One region of the Bacillus sp. JJ1122 genome, then DNA from elsewhere that is predicted to be linked to it. Evidence: riboswitches for the same ligand, from Rfam matches in the RefSeq annotation. Region 1 holds a riboswitch; the other holds the start of a gene.
The links. Region 1 has a riboswitch for cyclic di-AMP ahead of V7201_RS14435 (cation:dicarboxylate symporter family transporter). Riboswitches for the same ligand answer to the same signal wherever they lie in the genome.
Positions count from the first base shown of each region.

Region 2: another riboswitch for cyclic di-AMP. It lies ahead of V7201_RS18575 (TrkH family potassium uptake protein); the one in region 1 lies ahead of V7201_RS14435 (cation:dicarboxylate symporter family transporter).

Region 1 covers NZ_JBALQL010000024.1:39,072-43,729, reverse strand. The annotation lists gene V7201_RS14440 (GNAT family N-acetyltransferase) at 113-580, shown strand; gene V7201_RS14435 (cation:dicarboxylate symporter family transporter) at 640-1,896, opposite strand; cyclic di-AMP (ydaO/yuaA leader) riboswitch at 2,011-2,151, opposite strand; gene V7201_RS14430 (GNAT family N-acetyltransferase) at 2,483-3,007, shown strand; gene V7201_RS14425 (GNAT family N-acetyltransferase) at 3,235-3,777, shown strand; gene V7201_RS14420 (phosphatase PAP2 family protein) at 3,774-4,286, opposite strand; gene V7201_RS14415 (hypothetical protein) at 4,409-4,549, shown strand.
Region 2 covers NZ_JBALQL010000034.1:2,737-7,394, reverse strand. The annotation lists gene V7201_RS18590 (chromate transporter) at 1-471, opposite strand, end outside; gene V7201_RS18585 (chromate transporter) at 468-1,040, opposite strand; gene V7201_RS18580 (potassium channel family protein) at 1,212-1,868, opposite strand; gene V7201_RS18575 (TrkH family potassium uptake protein) at 1,881-3,221, opposite strand; cyclic di-AMP (ydaO/yuaA leader) riboswitch at 3,403-3,549, opposite strand; gene V7201_RS18570 (amino acid ABC transporter ATP-binding protein) at 3,911-4,639, opposite strand.

The DNA.
Region 1 (4,658 bases):
AATGTTATCTTAGTCTGACCAACGATTAAGTAATAATAGTTAAAGATCATGGAATGATCCTGAGCTGTTGGTGTAGGTTTCATAAAAAAAAGAATAGAATGGGAGATTTTAAATGAAAGTTACACTAAAACCTATTACAAAAGGAAACTGGGAAGAAGCCAGCAATTTAACTGTTAAAGAGGAGCAAAAGCATTTTATCGCTTCAAATTTATATTCGATTGCAGAGGTCCAGTTTCTTGAAAATTTTAAGGCATCGGGAATTTATTCTGATGAAAAGATGATTGGATTTGCAATGTATGGCATCGACCCGGAGGACAATAATTTTTGGATTTACCGTTTAATGCTTGATCAGGCATATCAGGGGAATGGTTTTGGAGCAACAGCAGTAAAATTAATTGTGGATGAGATTAAGAGCAACAACTCTGCTTGTATTCCTTTTATCATGATTGGCTACCATCCAGAGAATGATGGGGCACGGTATGCATATAAAAAGGCTGGATTTGTTGAAACTGAAATGGCGCCTTGGGGAGAGCAGCTCGCTGCGTATAAATTAGGTGAATCGATAGAAGCAGCGGAATAAAATGCAGAAAATAAAGAAAGCCAGCATGTGGTTTATACCAAGCTGGCTTTCTGTCTCTATTATGAAGCTTTATTGATAACAGATGGAGATTTTCCTGGTTGGAAGACGCCTTCCCATTTGGCAATGACAATTGCAGCAAGAGAATTTCCAACGACATTCACAGCAGTTCTTCCCATATCAAGGATTCTGTCAATACCTGCTATGAATGCCAAGCCTTCGACAGGTAGTCCTACTGTACCGAGTGTTGCTAAGAGAACGACGAAGGAAACACCAGGAACTCCGGCGATTCCTTTTGAGGTCACCATTAATACAAGCATTAAGGATACTTGCTCACCTATACTCATATCGATACCGTACATTTGGGCAATAAAAATCGCAGCCAATGCCTGGTAAAGTGTGGAGCCATCCAGATTAAAGGAATAGCCAGTTGGAATAACGAAAGAAGTAATATGCTTAGGAGCTCCTTCTTTCTCCATTTTATCCATAATTCTAGGCAATACCGTTTCGGAGCTTGCCGTTGAGAATGCTAAAATTAATTCATCTTTTAGAGTTAAGATTAATTTGAAGATGTTGTAGCCTGCGATTTTAGCTACAAGGCCCAGCACACCGATCACAAAGAAAATCATTGTTCCATATACTGTCAGGACCAGTTTACCGAGAGGAATCAAGGATTCTAATCCGAATTTAGAAACAGTTACACCAATTAGGGCAAATACACCAAAAGGTGCGAACTTCATGATTTGGTTTGTTGCATAGAACATGGCATCAGCCGTTCCCTGGAAAAATGCGATAACAGGCTTTCCTTTATCACCAATTGCGGAGATCCCTAGTCCAAATACGAGGGAAAAGAAAATGATTGCAAGCATGTCGCCGTCTGCAATCGCTGCGATTGGATTGGTTGGCACGATCTCAACCAATGTAGTAATCATCGATTTTGTTTCCTGCGTTTCTGCAGTATTTACATAACTAGCAATATCGGTTTTATCGAGTTGGCTCATATTTACTCCAGCACCTGGATGGAATACATTTGCAGCAATGAGCCCTACGATGATCGCAATGGTCGTGATGATTTCGAAATAAAGGAGCGTCTTACCGCCAATCTTTCCTAACTGCTTAATGTCGCCGACACCAGCTACAGCCACAATGATACTGGCAACAACGATCGGCACGACAATCATCTTAATCAACCGGAGAAAAATATCTCCAATCGGCTGCAGGTATGTAGCAACCGCAGGATTTCCAAAGAATACTGCCCCCGCGATTATACCAAGAACCAGTCCGATAAAAATTTGACCAGCTAAACTGATTTTTTTCATCTGCATTTCCTCACCTTCTGTAAAATTCTATGCTGAAAAAGCAATTGGCAAGGGAAACAAGATTTATTCCTCCGCAAAAAAAGACACTATGGGTGCCTTTTACAGAGTATTCTCCTCTGTTCCCTTAGTCGCTTACGAGGTTAGCTGCCGGGTTAGGAATTGGAAACACAAATCCCCTTCGTAAAGAATTCACCCCAGGCGGAAACCGCCGATTGGTTCCCCCGTTCTTTTAAAAAGATTAAGCGGTAAAATATATTGGTTTATATTATATCAATATTATAAATATGTAAATGTTAATTGATTTCCAGAGTATAGTTTCCTATTGAAGAATAAGAAATCAGTGGATAAGTTTGATATTCTATATGTGGACTTTGAGGCAGGAAGCATTTGGAAAATAGCGATTGTTGCCGATGTATAGGTAAAGTCGACTGGATGAGAGAAGCAGAAGCGATAGATGTAGAGGCGTATATCACGAGTGGAATTCATTGAAAAAATACTATACCTTTTTCAGCAGCCATCTTTTTCCCAGGCAATCAATAAAGTCCGTAAAATAAATAAAAACTTTTCAACAAGGAGATATGTAAAAATGAATGATCAAGTATATTTAATCAAACCAACAGTTGAAATGGAAAAGGAATATTTAGATTTTTACCTTGAATGGAAGGAAAGCGGGGAAGTGATGATTCCTTGGGTGATTGAAAAGGATCCAACTGATTTTCATGGCATGATCGAGTTTTTGCGGAAAAGTGAGAAAGGTGTAAATCTTCCAGAGGGCTGGGTTCCTGATTCTACTTATTGGCTGGTGAATGGAGATAACCGGGTCTTAGGTGCAGTGAACATTAGGCATGCACTTACAGAAAGACTATTTAATAGCGGCGGACATATTGGCTATGGAATCCGACCGACTGAACGCCGCAAAGGCTTTGCAACTGCAATATTATCTTTAGCATTAGAAAAGACAAGGAAACTAGGGATTGATAAAGTACTAGTTGTCTGCGATGCGACCAATATTGCATCAGAGCGGACAATATTAAAAAATGGCGGTCAGCAGGATGTTAGTTTTACAGAGGAAGACGGCAATATTGTTAAACGGTTCTGGATAGAACTTTGATGGCCAGCCTGTCAACTGGAGAAAAAACGAGGTGCACTGCTGAAAAAATGAGTACAAATTGGAAATAAGCGCCACTAACTGGAGAAAAAGAATTAATTATTCTGTGTGACTATTTATAGTTCATGGCAGGAAGAAGTCACAAGCAATATTGCAGGGGTTTTATTATCCTCTTTGAAGACAAAAGTTGTCGTGAAAATGATATTTGCTTAATAAAAAGGAGAATTTTAATGCTGTTCCAATGCGGAAAGTTAAAAGTGCGAGAATTAGAAAATAAGGATGCTGCTTTATTGGCTAAGTGGCTTTCGAATCCGGCAGTACTTGAGTTTTACGAAGGACGAGATTGTTCTTTTGATTTGGAAAAGGTTAGGGATGTGTTTTTTACATCCGATTCTGGTGAAACGCGATGCATTGTTCTATTTGAGGACCAAGAAATAGGCTACATTCAATTTTATGAATTGGCAAAGTCGGACTGCTATAATTTTGGTTTATACATATCTGATATCATATACGGAATAGATCAGTTTATCGGGGAAACGGAATATTGGAACAAAGGTATCGGACAGATCTTAATGCGCTCAATGCTTGACTATTTGCTGGGTCAAAAAGGAGCGGACCTTGTTGTTGTCGATCCGCAAACCTGGAATGAAAGGGCAATAGCCTGTTATGCAAAAGTGGGATTCACAAAGTACAAACTCTTGCCTAAACATGAATGGCATGAAGGAGAACTTCGGGACAGCTGGTTGATGCAATATAAAGCAAAAAAAGGTTAATTTTCCTGGCCAGATCTTTTACCAGAAAATATGTGTGTAACGATGCTGGAAAACGAGCCTAAAAACGCGCTGCCAATTATATCGGACGGATAATGATGTCCAACCCATATCCTTGAGAAACCTGTTATCGCAGACATGCTGAACATGAAGATTCCTAGTGTTCGATGATACAAGAAAATGGTTGTAGAGACAGCAAAGGCTAGCAGTGTATGTTTGCTTGGGAAGGTTGAATCCATCTTTGAGGGAATGAGGATCCCTACGCGTCTTTTCTGAAAAGGACGGGGTTTATAATTAAATAATTTAAATAAAATATGGATAAATAATGCGGATAAGATTGAGCCGGCGGTTTCAAAAGTAATCCTCTTTTTAAATCGGTTTTTGATCAAAAAAATAACTATTAGCGAAATATATATATAGCGAATTCTTTTGGAAATGAGAATCATCAATTTATCAACGATCAAGTTGCGTCCTGACAGCTGATTGATTAACTGAAAAAATCTAAGGTCCATCGGAGAGCTCCTTCAAGTTGTTTTGGTTATTTTCTCCGGAAAGTTATGAAACATGTATGGAAACAACCTTCAATAGCTGGATAAATCAGGATAACAACTGAAGTTTCAGGAGGGGACGAGCAATGATGGAATTGAGAAGGATAAAAGACGTTAATGAAAAAACAGATCTTATTGCCAAATCACAACGGCATTATATTCAATCATATAAAATGGCTGGATTTATTGAAAAACATTATCTGCCTTTTTGTTTTTGGATCAAGTAGGTAATGAAGATAAAAGTGGATTTTAAGAAGAGGTTTAAAAGTTTCCCAAGTTCATTTTCACCAAAAAAAAATCAAGCACTCGTGTAGCTGCTTGAACAATAATGCAGCA
Region 2 (4,658 bases), on a different contig from region 1:
CTTCATTTTTTCCATAAGCAAAAAGCTCAGGCCGCCGATTAGTATTGTCTGCAGCACTCCGACGCCTTCATAGGAAGAAAAAAAGAAATCATATGTCATCACCCCAAGCAAAACGGCAATGACTGGACGGATAACGAGAGTAAGTCGCTTGACTCTTGGGGAATCCTTAAATTTCATCAGCAGTCCGAGCAAGCCGATCATTAAAAACAGGGAAGGAGCAGCTGCAGCAAATACGCCGATAACTGCACCGAGGACTCCTCCCTCAGCAAAGCCGATATAGCCGGCCATTTTCGTCGCGATCGGTCCAGGAAGGGCATTTCCCATGGCGAGAACTTCACTGAATTCATTAACCGTCATCCAGCCGTAGCGATCCACTACTTCATTTTCAATTAACGGAATGGAGGCAGGACCCCCGCCGTAGCCTAAAATCCCCGGGATAAAGAAGGCCCAAAAAATTTTAATATAAATCATCTCTGCTCTCCTCCTGCTTTTTCATTTTTAGAAGGAGAGTCCTTCTTTAGCAAGGCGCCTATTAATAATACAAAAATTAAAATGGCAGGGTGCAGGTGCAGGAATTGAAGAAGCAGCATGCTTCCGCCCAGCGCGAGCAAAGTCCATTTCCATCCAAGCTTGGAGGTTCCGGATTTTTTCACAAAATCCCATGTTAAAACAGCCAGCATTACAGCTACAACAGGAACGACCGCCTGTGACATCCCGCTTACCCATGGTTCATCCTTATAAGCATTAAGGACCGTCAGAAGAAGAATCATCAGAATGATTGTTGGCACAATTGTCGCTGCCAGTGCATTAAGCATCCCTAAAACCCCGCCTACTCGATAGCCAATGTACCCGGCCATCTTCGTCGCAATTGGACCTGGCAAAGCATTTCCTAATGCAAGAATGTCGCTGAATTCATCAGAGTCCATCCATTTATATTTATCAACAACTTCCTTATGTACAAGTGGGATCGAGGATGGTCCACCTCCGTAGCCAAGAATTCCTACCCGAAAAAACGCTAAAAAAATATCCGCCTGTTTCAATCACTCTCACCTTTTCTATTCGTAATCAGCCATGGCTGTAAATTATTTCGTTACCCTTATTAAATAATTATATAGATTAATAGCCATACATGCATGGAAAATTATCACCAGGAAGGAGTTCGGAATTTCTGCGTAAAAAAGCAGGCTGCTCAAAGCACCCTGCCACATGTCTTATTTTACTTTTGAAAACTTGTTTAGATCGCCATTTTCCCCAAGGACAATCAGGATGTCCTCCGCTCTTAACGTTTTCTCGGGATCCGGTGAAATGTCTACCTTAGGACCGGTTTTAACTCCGATAACCGTAATATTGTATTTTGCACGCAGGTTGATTTCAATGAGGTTCTTTCCTGCCATGCTCATCGGGAGCTTGATTTCTTCAATACTGTAATCATCTGAAAGCTCGATGAAATTGAGCACATTTGGGGATGCCATCAGCTGATGGGCTACCCTTTCCCCCATATCTCTTTCAGGGAAAATGACTTTATCCGCACCAACCTTGAACAACACCTGTGCATGGTGCTTGTTAAGGGCTTTTGCAACGACATTGGCTACTCCCATTTCTTTTAGGATAAGGACTGTCAGAATACTCGCCTGGATATCATCACCTATCGCCACGATGACTGTATCAAAGTTTCTGATTCCTACTGCCTTGAGAGTTTGTTCATCTGTTGAATCGCCGATTACCGCATGGGTGACATTCTCTTTATATTCCTCAATATATTGCTCTTTTTTATCAATGGCCAGTACTTCGTTTCCTTCATTGTACAGGGAGGTCGCTACACTTGAACCAAAGCGTCCCATCCCAATTACTGCATATTGCTTTGCCATAAAAATATCCTCCTACCCAATCATCACTTTTCCAGCAGGATAACGGTAATGATCTTCTTTTCTTTTTTTCGCTACTGCAAAAGCAAGTGTCATCGGTCCAATCCGGCCCGCGAACATCGTAAATGTAATCAATATTTTTCCCAATGGTGACAGTTCGGGAGTCAATCCCATTGAAAGACCAACTGTTGCAAAGGCGGATACTGTCTCGAAAAATAACATCAGAAAATCTTTTCCCGGTTCTGTAATGGTCAACACCATTGTTACGAAAATAATTAAGAATAGTGCGATGAGTGTTACTGTAATTGATTTATAAATGATGCTGTAGTCCATTCTTCTGCCGAAGAACGTGACATCCTCCCTGCCGCGGATTTGCGCTTTTACGGCGCCCATCAGAATGGCAAATGTAGTGGTCTTGATACCGCCGCCAGTTGACCCTGGGGATGCCCCGATAAACATCAGGAAGATAATCATGAACAATGTCGTTTGTGTTAAGTCACCAATATTCAAAGTATTGGAGCCGGCAGTCCTAGGCGTCACAGATTGATAAAAGGAACCTAATATTTTTCCGGCCATCGATAGTGGTTTCAAAGTGGCTGGATTGTTATATTCAAGGATAAAGATCAGGAGCGCTCCGCCAAGTACAAGAATCCCGGAAACGGACAGTACCATTTTCGAATGAAGTGATATCCTTTTTGTGCTTTTGTATTCAAAAAGCTCATTCATTACAATGAATCCTATACCGCCTAAACTGATCAGTGAAATTAGGGTGATGTTAATAACAGGATCATCAGCGTATGAGGTAAAACCGCGAAACTCTCCCATTATGTCAAAACCAGCATTATTGAAGTTCGAAATCGCATGGAAAAACCCAAAATAGATCGCCTTACCAGCGGCCATGTCCTGTGCAAATCTGAGAGATAACAGGATTCCTCCTGCAATTTCGATAACAGCTGTAAAAATGAGAATCCGCTTCACAAGCCGGACCACACCCTCCACCGTGGCATTGTTCAATGATTCTTGAATGATCAGCCTCTCTTTTAACGAGATTCTTTTCCCAAGGATGAATGCCAGCAGTGTCGCAAAACTCATAAACCCTAGCCCGCCGATCTGAATCATCGAAAGGATGACCATTTCACCGAACTGTGTGAAGGTATCACCTGTATCCACAACTACGAGCCCCGTTACGCAGGTTGCTGATGTGGCTGTGAACAAAGCATCCAGCCAGGAAAGCCCTTTGCCGTCAGTCGTAGCGGCAGGCAGTGAAAGCAGCAGCGAGCCCAATAGGATAATCGTCCCAAAACCTAGGACAAGTATCTTCGGAGGCTCAAGCTTAAAAAGCATTTTCCTGCGCATGTTGTTTTCTCCTTCTCCCCTTAGTATGAGGAATTTTGTTAGTAATATTTCTTTGGCAGGGACTTAATGATTTTAACGGATCATAAACGACATCGTTAATTACGCCAAAACAAAAAAGCCCCCAGAGGCTAAAAGATAATAGCCTTGTGGACTTTTGAACAGACTCGTCTCACAAGCTCCATCTTCCTCTTCTGCAACGCTTGCGGAGTTAGCTGTCGGATTAGGGCTCAGAATAGCCCTGCCTTTTATTCAAAGGCTTCACCCCTAGTGGATTATCATCCACGGAAGTTGGTTCCCCCGCTCCAATTGGATTCAGCGATTTAGAAATTTGAAACTTAATTTAATTTTGGATTCAGTATAAAATCTGAAACTGTTGTAATCATACTCCTGTGCGATTCAAGTTGTAAAGTATGAAAAATACGCTAAAAATCCCTCTTTTGACTCAAATAGAACGAAAACTTCCAGCATATCCTTGCTTATCTCACTGAATCGCTGTTTTTCTTGAGTATTTATCCCTTTTTCAAGTTTTCATCAGACTCTTTGATTGTATTTTATCCTATGAGGAAATTGTTCTCTAAAACTTTTCATCCATGCGTGATGATTTTTTTGATTGGTTCTCTTGGGCATTTAACCATACCAAATAATACACAAAGCAGTCCTGATTTCACTCAGGACTGCTTTGCAAAAATTTATTTAAGAGCTGTTGTCTGGATAAATTCCTTTGTACGGTCTTCTTGTGGATTGGTGAAGAACTCTTCTGGTTTAGCTTTCTCGACAATGATTCCTTCATCCATGTAAATGATCCAGTCTGCAACCTCACGGGCAAAACCCATTTCGTGGGTAACGACTACCATGGTCATTCCGTCCTCTGCTAATTCTTTCATGGTAGCGAGTACTTCGCCTACCAGTTCGGGGTCAAGAGCTGAAGTTGGTTCATCAAAAAGCATGATATCCGGATTCATTGCCAGTGCACGGGCAATGGCTACCCTTTGTTTCTGGCCGCCTGACAATTTGCTAGGATAAACATCTGCTTTATCCTCAAGACCAACCTTCACAAGAAGTTCCTTCGCTTCCCTGATGGCTTCATTTTTTGGAATTTTTTTCACATGAACAGGTGCCTCAATGATATTTTCCAGAACGGTCATATGTGGAAAAAGATTAAAATGCTGGAACACCATTCCTACCTTTTGGCGTACTTCATTTATATCATGAGTATCCCTTGAAACCTCTTCTCCTTCGATAATGATTCTGCCATTGTCCTTTTTTTCAAGGAAATTAATGCATCGAAGCAAGGTACTTTTACCTGAACCACTGGCTCCGACAAGACATACGACATCGCTTTCCTTAACCGTTATATTGATATCCTTCAGGACATGAAGGTCGCCAAAGGATTTATTTAAGTTTTCAACATGAATCATTTCTTTTGTATACACTTCA